Regions from separate parts of the Barrientosiimonas humi genome, predicted to be linked through region 3. Evidence: riboswitches for the same ligand, from Rfam matches in the RefSeq annotation. Region 3 holds a riboswitch; each other region holds the start of a gene.
What was found. Region 3 has a riboswitch for S-adenosylmethionine ahead of metX (homoserine O-acetyltransferase MetX). Riboswitches for the same ligand answer to the same signal wherever they lie in the genome.
Positions count from the first base shown of each region.

Region 1: another riboswitch for S-adenosylmethionine. It lies ahead of FB554_RS12110 (transporter substrate-binding domain-containing protein); the one in region 3 lies ahead of metX (homoserine O-acetyltransferase MetX).
Region 2: another riboswitch for S-adenosylmethionine. It lies ahead of FB554_RS01310 (MetQ/NlpA family ABC transporter substrate-binding protein); the one in region 3 lies ahead of metX (homoserine O-acetyltransferase MetX).

Region 1 covers NZ_VFOK01000001.1:2,578,857-2,584,028, reverse strand. The annotation lists gene mfd (transcription-repair coupling factor) at 1-2,998, shown strand, start outside; SAM riboswitch class IV at 3,232-3,346, shown strand; gene FB554_RS12110 (transporter substrate-binding domain-containing protein) at 3,549-4,508, shown strand; gene ssuE (NADPH-dependent FMN reductase) at 4,538-5,172, shown strand, end outside.
Region 2 covers NZ_VFOK01000001.1:277,492-282,663, reverse strand. The annotation lists gene FB554_RS01320 (NADH-quinone oxidoreductase subunit B) at 1-511, opposite strand, end outside; gene FB554_RS01315 (NADH-quinone oxidoreductase subunit A) at 568-942, opposite strand; SAM riboswitch class IV at 1,036-1,147, shown strand; gene FB554_RS01310 (MetQ/NlpA family ABC transporter substrate-binding protein) at 1,263-2,234, shown strand; gene FB554_RS01305 (methionine ABC transporter ATP-binding protein) at 2,231-3,307, shown strand; gene FB554_RS01300 (methionine ABC transporter permease) at 3,307-3,972, shown strand; gene FB554_RS01295 (SDR family oxidoreductase) at 3,994-4,740, opposite strand; gene FB554_RS01290 (acyl-CoA dehydrogenase family protein) at 5,077-5,172, opposite strand, start outside.
Region 3 covers NZ_VFOK01000001.1:953,679-958,850, reverse strand. The annotation lists gene FB554_RS04520 (RNA polymerase sigma factor) at 1-971, opposite strand, end outside; gene FB554_RS04515 (universal stress protein) at 1,220-1,594, opposite strand; gene metX (homoserine O-acetyltransferase MetX) at 1,653-2,840, opposite strand; SAM riboswitch class IV at 2,879-2,987, opposite strand; gene FB554_RS04505 (DUF4192 domain-containing protein) at 3,016-4,344, opposite strand; gene FB554_RS04500 (YkvA family protein) at 4,449-4,784, opposite strand; gene FB554_RS04495 (EcsC family protein) at 4,842-5,172, opposite strand, start outside.

The sequences.
Region 1 (5,172 bases), 1.6 Mb from region 3:
GCTGCGGGTGGAGTTCTTCGGCGACGAGGTCGACGAGGTGCGCCACTTCAAGGTCGCCGACCAGCGCACCATCGCCGCCGACGAGGCCGGCGCCCCCGAGGAGCTCGGGCTGTGGGCGCCGCCGTGCCGCGAGCTGCTGCTCACCGACGACGTACGCCTGCGCGCGGCCGAGCTCGCCGAGCAGCTGCCCGGCGTGGCCGACCTGCTGCACAAGGTCGCCGAGGGCATCGCGGTCGAGGGCATGGAGTCCCTCATGCCCGCGCTGCTCGCCGACGGGATGGAGACGCTGCTCGACGTGCTGCCCGAGGGCACCCACGTGGTGCTGTCCGACCCCGAGCGGGTGCGCACCCGCGCGCACGACCTGGTCGCGACCAGCGAGGAGTTCCTGCAGGCGTCGTGGGCCAACGCCGCCGCCGGCAACGCCGTGCCCGTCGACCTGGAGTCGGTGCTCGGCACCGCGTCCTACTGGGGTCTCGCCGACCTGCGCGAGCACGCGCTGGAGACCGGGCGCCCCTGGTGGTCGCTGTCGTCGTTCGCCAGCGACGAGGACCTCGCCGAGTTCGTCGAGGACTCCCTGCCCGGGGAGCGGGTGACCGTCCCGACCGAGGAGGTGCCGGCGTACAGGGGGAACACGGAGCAGGCCGTCGCAGACCTGCGCTCGTTCGTCGAGGCCGGCCGCCGCGTGCTCGTCGTCACCGAGGGTGCGGGGCTGGGGCAGCGGGTCTCGGAAGTGTTGCGCGACAACGACATTCCCGTGCGCGAGCTCACCGACCTGCAGCCGCGCACGGTCGAGGTCGCGACCGGCTCGTTCGGTCACGGCTTCGCGCTGCCGACCTGCGACCTGGTCGTGCTCACCGAGGCCGACCTCACGGGCGCGGCCGGCGCCACCGGCGGCAGCACCAAGGACATGCGCAAGATGCCCTCGCGCCGGCGCAACGTGGTCGACCCGCTGCAGCTGCGCAAGGGCGACTTCGTGGTGCACGAGCAGCACGGCGTCGGCAAGTTCGTCGAGATGATGCAGCGCACCGTCGCCGGCGCGACCCGCGAGTACCTCGTGGTCGAGTACGCCAGCAGCAAGCGCGGCCAGCCCGGCGACCGGCTGTTCGTGCCGACCGACCAGCTCGACCAGGTCACGCGGTACGTCGGTGGCGAGCTGCCCACGCTCAACAAGCTGGGCGGGTCGGACTGGCAAAAGACCAAGTCGCGCGCCCGCCGGCACGTGCGCCAGATCGCGGGGCAGCTGATCCAGCTGTACTCCGCGCGGATGGCCTCGCCCGGTCACGCGTTCGCGCCGGACACCCCGTGGCAGCGCGAGCTGGAGGACGCCTTCGCCTACATCGAGACGCCCGACCAGCTCTCCAGCATCGACGAGGTCAAGGCCGACATGGAGAAGTCGGTGCCGATGGACCGGCTGATCTGCGGCGACGTGGGTTACGGCAAGACCGAGATCGCGGTGCGCGCGGCGTTCAAGGCGATCCAGGACGGCAAGCAGGTCGCGGTGCTCGTGCCGACGACCCTGCTGGTCAAGCAGCACCAGCAGACCTTCTCCGAGCGCTACGCCGGCTTCCCGGTGACGGTGCGCTCGCTGTCGCGCTTCCAGTCCGACAAGGAGGCGCGCGAGGTCATCGCGGGGCTGGCCGACGGGTCGGTCGACCTGGTGATCGGCACCCACCGGCTGCTGTCGAACGAGATCAGGTTCAAGGACCTCGGCCTGGTCGTGGTCGACGAGGAGCAGCGCTTCGGCGTCGAGCACAAGGAGCAGCTCAAGCAGCTGCGCACGGCCGTCGACGTGCTCGCCATGTCGGCCACGCCGATCCCGCGCACGCTCGAGATGGCGGTCACCGGCATCCGCGAGATGTCTACTCTCGCAACGCCGCCCGAGGAGCGGCACCCGGTCCTGACCTTCGTCGGCGGGTACGACGAGAAGCAGATCACCGCGGCGATCCGGCGTGAGCTGATGCGCGAGGGACAGGTCTTCTTCGTGCACAACAAGGTGCAGTCGATCGAGAAGGCCGCGGCCCGGCTGCGCGAGCTGGTGCCCGAGGCCCGCATCACCACAGCGCACGGGAAGATGAGCGAGCAGCGGCTCGAGGAGGTCGTCGTCGACTTCTGGGAGCGCCGCTCCGACGTGCTGGTCTGCACCACGATCGTCGAGACCGGCCTGGACATCTCCAACGCCAACACCCTCATCGTCGAGCGCTCCGACGTGCTCGGCCTCTCCCAGCTGCACCAGCTGCGGGGACGCGTCGGGCGCGGCCGCGAGCGGGCGTACGCCTATTTCCTGTTCCCGCCCGACAAGCCGCTCACCGAGACCGCGCACGACCGGCTCGAGACGATCGCCAGCCACACCGACCTCGGCGCGGGCATGCAGGTCGCGATGAAGGACCTGGAGATCCGCGGCGCGGGCAACCTGCTCGGCGGTGAGCAGTCCGGCCACATCGCCGGCGTCGGCTTCGACCTGTACGTCCGCATGGTCGGCGAGGCGGTCGCCGACTTCCGCTCCGACGGCACGGCCGAGAAGCCGCCGTCGGAGGTGAAGATCGAGCTGCCGGTCGACGCCCACCTGCCGCACGACTACGTGCCGGGGGAGCGGCTGCGGCTGGAGGCGTACAAGAAGCTCGCGACCGTCGAGGACGAGGCGGCGCTCGCCGCGATCGTGGAGGAGCTGGAGGACCGCTACGGCACGCCTCCGGAGCCGGCCCAGCACCTCATCGAGGTGGCGCGGCTGCGCACGGTGGCCCGCCGCGCCGGCATCAGCGACATCGCGGTGCAGGGCAAGAACGTGCGGTTCTCCCCGGTCGACCTGCGCGAGAGCCAGGCGCTGCGGCTGCAGCGGCTCTACAAGGGGACGGTCATCCGCGAGGCGATGCACCAGATCCTGGTGCCCGCCCCGCGCACCGCCGCCGTCGGCGGCCGCCCGCTGCGCGACACCGAGGTGCTGCAGTGGGCACGCCAGCTGATCGAGCAGGTGCTGCTCGACAGCGCCGCCGCAGCCTGACCCGCCCCCGCCCCCGCCCCGCCCCTCGGACCCCCGCAACTCCGCATGAAACCGGGTTACGTGCATTTGACCCCCATGCATTGAGGTCAAACGCACGTAACCCGGCTTCATGCCCGGGTGGGGGTGGGTCTCGTGGCCGGGTGGGGTCCTGTCCGGGTGGTGGGGCTCTCGACAGGCGAGACGACCGCGGGGCCTCCTTGTCGCCACGCAATGGATTCCATAATCTCTCGTTAGGTCTTGAGCGTCAGCGCGAAGCCCCGGCTCGCTGGCCAGCAACCCTCCGACGCGGTGGGGTGCTCCGGGTGACGACCTGGCTCGGTCGCAGCAGCGGCCGCGCAAGCGCGATCCAGGAGACTCACGGATGAACGGCAACCAGGCCCTCGTGCGCCGTCGCCACATCGATCTGCTGCAGGTGGCAAGCGACCTCTGTCGCTGACAGGTAGACCCCGAAAGTCCCTGTCCTGCAAGGGGATCCGCCGACAGGTCGGCGATCCCGCACCGGCTGCCGCGAGCGTACGCCCGCCCGCCGGTCCGTCCGAAGGAACCCTCCGTGACGTCCAACCCTTCTCTCGACCGCCGCACCCTGCTCGCCGGCGGCCTGACCCTGCTCGCCGGGGGCGCCCTCGCCGGGTGCGCCGACCCCGGCAACGCCGCGACCCGCGCGGCGGGCTCCAGCAGCGGCGCGCAGCGCGTGACCGGCGCGAAGAACGCGGCGGCGGCCGCCCGGCTCCCGGCCGCCGTGCGCGAGCGCGGCAGCATCGTCATCGGCAACGCCGCGGGCGGTGGCGGCACCCCGCCGCTGGCCTTCCTCGCCGAGGACAACACGACACCGACCGGGGTCGAGGTCGACCTCGCGCGGCTGCTCGCCGAGATCCTCGGCCTGCGCGTCGAGCAGCCGGTCACCTCCTGGGAGAACCTCTTCCTCAAGGTCGACGCCGGCACCTTCGACGCGGTGCTGTCCAACGTCACCGTGACCGAGGAGCGCAAGGCCAAGTACGACTTCGCCACCTATCGCAAGGACGACATCTCGGTCGAGGCCAAGAAGGGCGCCACCTGGCGGGTGCGGTCGGGGGCCGACATCGCGGGGCGCACGCTCGCCGTCGGGTCCGGCACGAACCAGGAGAAGATCCTGGTCGACTGGAACGCCGCCAACGTCAAGGCGGGGCGGCCCCGGGCGACGATCCGCTACTACCAGAACCCGGCTGATCGCTATCTCGCGCTGCAGTCGGGCCAGATCGACGCCTACGTCGGGCCGAGCCCCAACGTGCGCTACCACATCGACACCGCGAAGCAGACGGTCGAGATCGGCCGCTTCTCCGGCGGCGGGTCGCGGCAGGGACTCATCGGCGTGCTGAGCAAGAAGGGGTCGGGTCTCGCGCCCGCCTTCGCCGCCGCGGTCGACGCAGCGATCGCCGACGGCAGCTATCGCGCCGTGCTCGACCGCTGGGGCGTGCAGGCCGACGCCGTGCCGCGCTCCCTGGTCAACCCGCCCGGTCTGCCCAAGTCCTGAATCGCCTTCGGAACAAAGGGAATCCGCACATGGCACTCATCGCCACGATCACCGGCAGCCCGACCGCACCGTCGCGCACCGACGCCGTCGTCGACCACGTCGCCCGGCGCGCCGCGGTGCGTGGCCACCAGGTGCAGGCCATCGCCCTGCGTGACCTCCCGGCCGAGCCGCTGCTGCGCGCCGACCCCACGGCGCCGGCGGTGGCCGACGCGGTCGCCGCGATCGAGCGGGCCGACGCCGTCATCGTCGGCACGCCCGTCTACCGCGCGTCGTTCTCCGGTCTCCTCAAGGCGTTCCTCGACCTGCTGCCGCGGGACGCGCTGTCCGGCAAGGCGGTCCTGCCGCTGGTCACCGGGGGCAGCCTGGCGCACGCCCTGGTCGGTGACTACGCGCTGGCGCCGGTCCTGCGGTCGCTGCAGCCGGCGTACGTCGGGGGCGGGCGGTTCGTCCTCGCCGAGCAGGTGCGCCTGCACGAGGGCGGCGGAGCCGTGCTCGCCCCTGAGGTGCTCGCCGCCCTGGGCGCCGTCGCCTCGGCGTTCGTCGCCCGCCTCGAGGGGCGGCCGGCGGAGGCTGCTGCCCCCGCGACCGACCGGCCGGCCGAGGTGACCGCGCGCGTCGTGCCCGTCGACGACCCCGTGCTGCGCCCGCTGCTGGAGGAGCTGCA
Region 2 (5,172 bases), 680 kb from region 3:
GCGGCGGCTCGGCCGGCTGGTCCCGGCGCACGAGCGGGCGGGTGACCGCGCCGGCGAAGCGGCGCCGGTCGGCGTACGACCGGGTGGTCAGGCGCTCCTCGGCGATCTGCTGCTGCAGCACGAGGATGCCGTGCAGCAGCGCCTCGGGGCGGGGCGGGCAGCCGGGCACGTAGACGTCGACCGGGATCAGCTGGTCGACGCCCTTGGTGACGCAGTAGGAGTCCCAGTAGGGGCCGCCGGAGTTGGAGCAGGCGCCGAAGGAGATGACGTACTTCGGCTCGGGCATCTGGTCGTAGAGCCGGCGCACGGCCGGCGCCATCTTGTCGGTGACCGTGCCGGAGACGACCATCAGGTCGGCCTGGCGCGGGCCGGGGGCGAACGGGATGACGCCGAGCCGGATGAAGTCGTGCCGCGCCATGCTGCCGGCGATGAACTCGATGGCGCAGCAGGCGAGCCCGAAGTTGAAGACCCACAGCGAGTAGCGCCGCCCCCAGTTGAGGATCAGCCGCATCGGCTTGGGCGCGGCGGCCTGGAGCGGGCCGACGCGCGGGGTGGGCAGGTCGACGGTCACGGGGTCCACCTCAGCAGGCCGCGGCGCGCGGCGTGCGCGAGCCCCACGACCAGCACGCCGATGAAGATGCCCATCTCGACCAGGCTCGCGACCCCGAGGTCGGCGTCACGCAGCACCGTCGCCCACGGGAAGAGGTAGACCGCGTCGACCGCGAAAACGACGTAGAGGAAAGCAAATCCGAGGTAGCGCACCTGCGACTGGGACCAGCCCTGACCGACCGGGTCGACGCCGGACTCGTACGTCGTCAGCCGGGCCGGCGTCTGCGACACCGGCGCCAGGAGCCGACGCATCAGCATCGCCGCGCCGAACAGCAGCACTCCGGCGAGCGCGACGACGACGACGACGAGATAGCCGACGAGGGGACCCTTCACGGGACCAGAGCCTAACGAGCCGCTGCCGGTCGGTGAGGGAGGTCACCCCCGCTCGTTTTGACCTCTCCTTATGCGATGCATAACGTGGACGGCGGTCGAGAGACCCAGCGACAAGCCCTGGCTGGCTGGGCGGCAACCCTCACGGATGTGGCGGGGTGCTCCAGGTGAGACCCGGTCCGACAGCCCTGTCGGACAAGCACATTCGCGCCGGCGATTGTGCCGCGGTCGACGATGCCGGACGGGTGAGCCTGCGAGCCCGTGCGGAGGAGGAGACGCGGCAGAAGGTCCTGGCGTGCTGTTTCTCGAGGAGTGCCTCCGACATGTCTTCCCCCTCTTCCGGCGCGGACGCGACGGGCCAGATCCCGCCGCTGCCGCCGTACCCCGGGTCGCGCGGGCGGGGTGTGCGCACGGCGATCACCGCCGGCGGCCTCGTCGTCGCGCTAGCGGCCGGGTTCGGCCTGGGCCGCGCGACCGCGGACGACGGCGGCAGCGCCTCGGCCGACGAGCCGCGCGAGGTCACCATCGGCACCACCGAGGCGAGTGCGGAGTGGTGGCCGCCGCTGCAGCGGCTGGCCCGCGAGAACGGCATCGAGATCAAGCTCGTGTCGTTCTCCGACTACACCCAGCCCAACCCCGCGCTGGCGCAGGGGCAGACCGACCTCAACCTGTTCCAGCACCTGCAGTTCCTCGCGAGCTACAACAGCAACGACAACCAGGACCTCACCCCGATCGGGTCGACCCAGGTCGTGCCGCTGCCGCTGTACTCCAAGAAGCACACGGCGCTGAACCAGATCCCGCAGGGCGGCAAGATCGCCATCCCCAACGACCCCACCAACCAGGCGCGGGCGCTGCTCGTGCTGCAGCAGGCGGGGCTGCTGAGGCTCAAGGGCGGCGGCAACGCGCTGTCGACCCCGGCCGACATCGACCGTGCCGCCTCGAAGGTCACGGTGCAGCCGGTCGACGCCGCGCAGACCGTCGCGTCGCTGCCGTCGGTCGACGGTGCGGTCGTCAACAACAACTTCGCGCTCGACGGCAACCTCGACCCCAAGTCGGCGCTGTTCCAGGACGACCCGAAGAGCAAGGCGGCCGAGCCCTACATCAACGTCGTCGTCGCCCGCGCCGAGGACAAGGACGACCCGACCTACCGCAAGATCGCCCAGCTCTACCACTCCCCCGAGGTCGTCGCCGCGGTGAAGCGGCAGTCCAAGGGCACGTCGGTCGTCGTCGACCGCCCCGCCGACCAGCTCGGCAGCATCCTGACCCGGCTCGAGAAGGACGTGGCGGGGTCATGAGCGAGTCGATCATCAGCCTCGACCGGGTCGGCAAGACCTTCTCGCGGGGCGGGTCGCAGGTGACCGCGCTGGACGAGGTGACCCTGGACGTACGCCGGGGTGAGGTGTTCGCCGTCATCGGCTTCTCCGGTGCCGGCAAGAGCACGCTCGTGCGGCTGATCAACGGGCTGGAGCTGCCGACCAGCGGCACGGTCACCGTGCAGGGCCAGCAGCTGAACTCGTTGCGCCCCAAGCAGATCCGCGCGCTGCGCAGCGACATCGGCATGGTGTTCCAGCAGTTCAACCTGCTGCGCTCGCGCACGGTGTACGGCAACGTCGCCTACCCGCTCGAGGTCGCCGGCTGGAAGCCGGAGCAGATCTATCGGCGGATCACCGAGCTGCTGCACTTCGTCGGGCTGACCGAGCGCGCGTGGGCCTATCCGGAGGAGCTGTCCGGCGGGCAGAAGCAGCGCGTGGGCATCGCCCGGGCGCTCGCCACCAACCCGCCGATCCTGCTGGCCGACGAGTCGACCAGCGCGCTCGACCCGGACACCACGCGCGAGGTGCTCGCGCTGCTGCGCCGCGTCAACGAGGAGCTCGGCATCACCATCGTCGTGATCACCCACGAGATGGAGGTCGTGCGCAGCCTGGCCGACCGGGTGGCGGTGCTGGAGTCGGGGCGCCTGGCCGAGCTCGGCCCGGTGCGCGACATCTTCGCGAACCCGACGGCCGGGGCCACCCGGCGCCTCGTCGGCGCCACGCTCGACGCGGTGCCCGACGCCGACGACCTCGCGCAGCTGCGCGCGCGGCACCGGGGGCGCATCGTCACCGTCACCGTGGCCGCGGGCCGCAGCCTCGGCGCGGTGCTCGGCCGTGCCAGCGAGCAGGGCGTCGAGCTGGAGATCGTGCACGGCGGCCTGACCTCGATGAAGGAGGAGTCGCTCGCGACGTTCACCCTGAGCCTGCGCGGCGAGCCGGACGCGGTGGAGCGGATGGTCGCCGAGCTGCGCGGCATCGGTGCGGTCGAGGAGGCCGGTGACCACGGACGTACGGCGGGCGAGGCGGGCGAACCGCTGCAGGAGGTGTCGGCCTGATGGGGAGCACCGACTGGGCCCAGCTCGGGCCGCTGCTGCAGGAGTCCCTGCTGCAGACGCTGCTGATGGTCGGCGTGACCGTGCTCGTCGGCGGGGCGCTCGGGCTCGCGCTCGGCGTGCTGCTCGTGACCACGCGGCCCGGCGGCATCCTCGCCCACCGCGGGCTGCACACCGTGCTCAACGTGATCGTCAACATCGTGCGCCCGATCCCGTTCATCATCTTCATCACCGCCGTGGGGCCGCTGACCCTGCAGGTGATGGGCACGACCGTCGGCACCCGCGCCGTGCTGTTCCCGCTGGCGCTGGCCGCGACGTTCGGGATCTCGCGCATCGTCGAGCAGAACCTCGTGGCCGTCGACCCCGGCGTGATCGAGGCGGCGCAGGCGATGGGCGCCTCGCCCTGGCGGATCATCCGCACCGTGCTGGTGCCCGAGGCGCTCGGGCCGCTGGTGCTCGGTTACACCTTCGCGCTCGTGGCCGTCGTCGACATGACCGCGATCGCCGGGGCCATCGGTGGCGGCGGACTCGGGCAGTTCGCGATCACGTACGGCTATCAGCGGTTCAACTGGGTCGTCACCGGGGTGGCGGTCGTGGTGATCATCGTGCTGGTGCAGCTGGCGCAGTTCTCCGGCAACGCGTTGTCGCGAAAGGTCATGCGGCGCTAGCGATCTCGGCCGGCGGGTCGGTCAGCCGGCGGTCCAGCCGCCGTCGATGGCGTACGACGAACCGGTGATCATCGAGGCCTCGTCGCTGGCGAGGTAGGCGATCAGCGCGCCCACCTCGGCCGGCTCGATGAGCCGCTTGATCGCCGACTTGGCGAGCATGACGTCGCCGACGACCTGCTCGCGGCTGATGCCGTTCTCCCGCGCCTGGGCGTCGATCTGCCCCTCGACCAGGGCCGTGCGGACGTACGCCGGGTTGATGCAGTTGCTCGTCACCCCGTGCGGGCCGCCCTCGAGCGCCGTGGCCTTGCTGAGGCCTTCGAGGGCGTGCTTGGCGGTGACGTAGGCCGACTTGTAGGGCGAGGCCACCAGCCCGTGGATCGAGGAGACGTTGACGACGCGGCCCCATCCGCGGTCGTACATGTGGGGCAGGCACGCGCGCACGAGCAGGAACGGCGCCTCGACCATGAGCCGCTGGATCTGCCGGAACGCCGCGACGTCGAAGTCCTGGATCGGCGCGACGACCTGCATGCCGGCGTTGTTGACGAGGATGTCGAAGTCGAGGCGCAGCCCCGCGAGGCCGTCGGTGTCGAGCAGGTCGATCGGCCACACCTGACCGCCGATCTCGGCCGCGACGGTGCTGGCGCGCTGCTGGTCGCGGTCGGCGACGACGACCGTCGCACCCTGGGCCGCGAGCGCCCGGCTCGCCGCCTCGCCGATGCCGTTGGCGCCGCCGGTGACCAGGGCCTTGCGTCCGGTGTGAGAGCTCATGCGCCTCATCATGCCGGGCCGGCGACGCGCCCGCCGACCGGCCGGCAGCCCTCGCGGTCCAGGCCCGCCCACCGGCCGCATTTCGTTCACTGGTGCACGAAATATGGCGCGCCTACCCGGAATCCCGCGGCCCGCCTCCGCAGATCGTTCACTGATGCACGAAATGCGGCGCGCCTACCCGGAATCCCGCGGCCCGCCTCCGCAGATCGTTCACTGATGCACGAAATGCGGGCGGCGGGCGAGGTGACCTCGGGGTCTCGATACGCGCTCGTCCCTCGCGCTACTCGACCAGCTTGTGGCGGGCGGCGGGCCGGGCGCGGCGGAGCCCTGCGCGGGTCAGAGGGTGCGGGCGATGAGCTCCTTCATGATCTCGTTGGTGCCGCCGTAGATCTTCTGCACGCGGGCGGCGGCGTAGGCGCGGGCGATGGGGTA
Region 3 (5,172 bases):
TCGGCCATCGCGCGGGTGATCGCCTGCCGGATCCACCAGGTGGCGTAGGTCGAGAACTTGTAGCCCTTGGTGTAGTCGAACTTCTCGACCGCGCGGATCAGACCGAGGTTGCCCTCCTGGATCAGGTCGAGGAAGAGCATGCCGCGGCCGGTGTAGCGCTTGGCCAGCGAGACGACCAGACGCAGGTTGGCCTCGAGCAGGTGGTTCTTGGCCTTCTTGCCGTCCTGGGCGATCCACCACAGCTCGCGCTTGAGCTTCATCTCGATCTTCTCGCCGGAGTTGAGCTTCTCCTCGGCGAACAGACCGGCCTCGATGCGCTTGGCGAGGTCGACCTCCTGCTCGGCGTTGAGCAGGGCGACCTTGCCGATCTGCTTGAGGTAGTCCTTGACCGGGTCGGTGGTGGCACCGGCGGTGACGACCTGCTGGGCGGGGGCGTCGTCGTCGTCGTCCTGGCGGATGACGAAGCCGCCGGCCTCGTCGGTGCTGCCCTCGGGGGCCGGCTGCGCGGGGGTCTCGCCCTCGGCGACCTCGACCTCCTCGACGACCTCGGTCGTCTCGGTGGCCTCGTCGGCCTTGGCCGGGGAGCTCTTGGCGGCCTTCTTGGCGGTGGTCTTGGCCGCGGCCGTCTTGCTCGTCGCGGCGGTCTTCTTGGCGGCGCTCTTGGGCGCGGCCGACTTCGCGGCGGTCTTGGTGGTCGCGGACTTCGCGGTGTCGGCCTTCTTGCCGTCGACCGGCTTCGCGGCGGACTTGGCGCTCTTGGCCGGGGTCGCCTTGGCGGTCTTGGACGCCGCACGCTTGGTGGTGCTCTTGGTCGTCGAGGCCGGGGCCTTGGCCGACACGGTGCGCTTGGTCGACGTCGCAGGCACGGCCCGTCGGCCGTCGCCGGCGTCGCTGTCGGCAGGGGGGTTCGACGCTGAAGTCACGAGCAACCTTCCGTCACGGGGCGGCGCCGTCTGGGCACCACGAGACACCGCCGGTCGGCGGCGCCCGAGTTGTTGGGGGTGGAGCGGGCCTCGCGGTCTGGGATCAATGTTCGCCTGATCGGGGACCTGATGAACGCTGATCTCCTGAACGCTCCACGACCATTATAAAACGACGCACGGGACGTTCTTTCCAACCGCCCACGCCGTGGCGTTGTTCCACCGTCTCCGGCGGCGGGTCGGGCGGCCCCCGAGCCCGACGTACGCCGGTGCCGGCTCGCCCCTCGGCGGCACCTCGGTCAGTCGGCGGCGTCGGCCTTGACCGCGAGCACCGGGCAGGCGGCGTCGAGCAGGATGCGCTGGGCGTTGGAGCCGAGGATCAGCTTGCCGACCGGGGTGCGCCGGCGCAGCCCGATGACGATGAGGTCGACGCCCTCCTTCTCGGAGACCGCGATGATGTCTTCGGCCGGGTCCTTCTTGTGCTCGATGGGGCGGCGCTCGACCTGCACGCCGGACTGCTCGGCCTCGGCGACGACGGCGTCGAGCTCGGACGACTGGCCGCCGCCGGAGTCCAGCACGATGAGCTGGGTGGACATCCGCCGCGCCTCGTCGACGGCGCGGGTCAGGGCGGCGCGCCCCTCGGCGGTCGGGACGAATCCCACGAGCACGGTCATCTCGAGCCTCCTGCGCTGCGGCGTCTCCGGGGCGTCGGCGCCACCGGTGCGGCTGACGCTACCCGACGCGGCGGTGGTGGCGGGAGGCCAATCGGGCGAGCTGGCCGGAGACGAGATCGGCGACCTGGTCGACCTCGACGAGGAACCCGTCGTGGCCGTGCGCCGACTCGATGACGGCGGCCGGACGGCGCCCGTGCGCGGCGGCCAGCTGCTGGGAGAGCTCCAGCGGGAAGAGCCGGTCGCTGTCGACCCCGGCCACCACGAGGTCGCCGGTGTAGCGGCGCAGCACCTTGGCGATGCCGCCGCGCCCGCGGCCGATGTCGTGGGTCGCCATCGCGCGGGTGAGCGTGACGTAGCTCCCGGCGTCGAACCGGGCGGACAGCTTGCGGGCGTGGTGGTCCAGGTAGCTCTCGACCGCGAACCGCCCGCCGCGCATCGGGTCCTCCCCCGGCTGCGGCGAGCGCCCGAAGCGCTCCTCGAGCTCCGGCGCGCTGCGGTAGGTCGTGTGGGCGATGCGGCGCGCGAGCCCGAGGCCCTGGTCGGGCGAGACGCCGCTGCGGTGGTAGTCGCCGCCCCGCCAGTCGGGGTCCTGCTCGATGGCCAGCGTCTGCGCCTGGCCCCAGGCGATCTGGTCGGCCGTCGCGGCGCCGCACGCGGCGACGACGGCGGCGGCGCGGGTGCGGTCGGGATAGGTCGCGACCCACTCGGCCGCGCGCATCCCGCCCATCGAGCCGCCGATGACCAGCGCCCAGGCGGGGATGCCGAGCAGGTCGGCGACCAGCGCCTCGACCCGGACCTGGTCGCGGATCGTGACCTCGGGGAACCGCGAGCCCCACGGCTGCCCGTCGGCGGCCTCGGTGGCGGGCCCGGTGGTGCCGCGGCAGCCGCCCAGCACGTTGGTGGCCACGACGAACCAGCGGTCGGTGTCGATGGCGGCGCCGGGTCCGACGAGCCCGGGCCACCAGCCAGCCGTCGGCTGCCCCGGACCGGGTGGGCCGACGACGTGGGTGTCGCCGGTGAGGGCGTGCTCGACCAGGACCGCGTTGCTGCCGTCGGGGGCGAGCGTGCCCCAGGTCTGGACCGCCACGACCACGTCGGGCAGCAGCCCCCCGGTCTCCAGCGGCACCGAACCCACGCGCAGCCCGAACGCGTCGGGGTTGGTGCCCGCACCGAGCGGGACCCAGCACTCCGGGCGGCGGCCGTAGGCCGGGCGCGTCAGCGGGCGGTGTCGGTCCTGCAGCGTCATCGGCCTCGCTCCCGGTCAGGGGGCTCGCACCTGTCGCTGCCCCGCGCTTGTCGACGGCGTCGCCGACCTTGTCCTCACCCGGGGCACCCCACCGCGGTGGAGGGTTGCCGCTCAGCCAGCCGGGGCTTGTCGCTGAGACTCTTGACGCGACCGACGCTAGCACCGGGCCGAGCGGTCAGACCGCCGCCTCTCGCGTCGTGGGACACAGGTCGAGCGGCCGCATCCCGTGGGTCACGACCTGCATCAGCAGCCTTGCCATGCGGTAGTCGGGGTCGGCCTCCAGGGCGCGGTCGAGCGCGACCAGCGCGAGCGCTCCCCCGCCGTGCGTCCAGCACCAGTACGCCAGCAGCGTGGCCGGAGCCGGCACCATCGGCTCCGGCGCGGAGCGCACCAGCTCGCGCAGCCGCTCGGTGACGCGGGTGACCTCGGCAGGGGTGAGCACCCGGTCGTCGAACGGCACGGCGCCCGCCCGGCGGATCGCCCGCGTGAGGTCGGGGAACAGGCCGGGCACCGTCATCGGCGTCATCGCCAGCCAGCCCATCAGGTGGTCGCGCAGGTTCCGCTCGCGCAGCGTCATCAGCACCGTGCCGAGGTCGCCGACGGGCAGGTCGCGCACCCTCGGCGCGTCGAGCGAGGGGTCGAGCACCCGGGCGAGCGCCGCGGGGTAGTCGCCCCAGACGTACGGGTTGGGGCAGGCGAGCCGTCTCGCCGCCTGCGCCGACCGCTCGAGCGCGTCGAGCAGCGCTTCCCCACCGGCGGGGCCGACGTGGTCGGGGTCGAGGTCGGGATCGTCGCGATCGTCGTCGGGCTCGCCCCACTCCGCCGCCCACGCGTCGTCCCAGTCGTCGCACAGGTCGTCGTCGGCCGTGGCCTCGGCCCAGTCGGCGAAGCGGTCGTCGAGGTCGTCGAGCTCGCCCTCCTCGTGCGGGCCGAGCACGCGGGTCTGGACCCACTGCGCGACCGCGCCCGGGCGCAGCGGAGCCGGGCGCAGCGAGCGCACCAGGTCCTCGCGCTCGGCCGCGGGCGTGCGCTCCCCCAGCACGTGGTCGGCGACGGCGGGGATGCGGTCGGCGGCGGGCACCGCCTGCCACACCTCGCGCGGGCAGCGGCCGCCGCACCGGCAGTCGTCGATGCACCACTGCGCGGGCCGGTCGCCCTCGGCGGGGCGCACCAGCACGACGTGGTTGACGGGGTTCGCCGCCCGCAGCGCCTCGGCCGCCTCGTCGGCGACGGCCGCGACATCGGGGGCGGCGGAGAACACCACGACGTCGTGCCAGGCGACACCGGCGCGCTGCATCATCTGCGTGACCTGGCGCAGCAGCTCCGCGCGCTGGTCGGGCGGGGCGACGATGTCGTACCTCGCGCTGGGGCCGTAACCGTCCGGCCCGCCGCCGAGCACGACGACGGACTCGCGGGGGTGGAAGCCCAGCAGGTAGGGGACGTAGGCGACGAGCTCGCCCAGCCCGTGCAAGACGTGTCGGGGTTCGGATCTGGTCTCGGTCATGCCCCCACGGTGCTGCGACCGGACCGCCCCGTCAGGAGGGAACGCGACCCCTGTGGAAACCGGGTGACGGTCTCGCACCCCTGTGCACGGCGTACGCCGACGGGTCAGCGCAGCCGCTGGCCGCGCACCGTCCCCTTGCGCCGGGCCTCCCACGCGAGAAAGTCGTCGGTGTCCTGCACCAGCGCCGTCGCGAACCAGGCGAGCACCACCGCGTCGTCGGCGAGACCGACGACCGACAGCACCGCCTCCGGGAGCAGGTCGACCGGCGAGACGACGTAGGCCGCCGCCCCCGCCAGCGCCGCGAGGCGCAGCGGGGAGACCCCGTCGTACTCACCGTTCAACGACGCCTTCACCATGCGCGGCACCGCCGACATGCGGGTCGCGAGGCTCGGCGCACCGGGTGCGCTGGCCCGGCGTACGGCGTTGCTCAGCTCGCGCACCGCCGACCACTGGGCAGCGCGCGACCGCCGCGGGACACCTCGGCTCGGTGCCATCGCTCAGGCGCCGGCGGTCGGGAACTGCTCGCGCGCGTTGGCCGCGATCTTGTTGAGCAGCAGCAGGTCCAGACCCGCCCCGATCACGCCGCCGGCGACCGGGATGGCCTTGCCGACGCGGGCGAACGCCTTGGCGCCGACCTGGCCGATGAGCCGGAATCCGACGGCCTTGTTCACGACCATCAGCAGGGCGGGCGGCAGCTTCTGCGAGGCCATGCCGGCGAGGCGGCCGGTGGTCGCGACGCCGGCCTTGGCCAGCACGTCGTCGGCCTCGGTGCCGACCAGGGTGAGGAGCACGGCCGAGCGCAGCTCGCGGCGGTTGATGTCGTGGCCG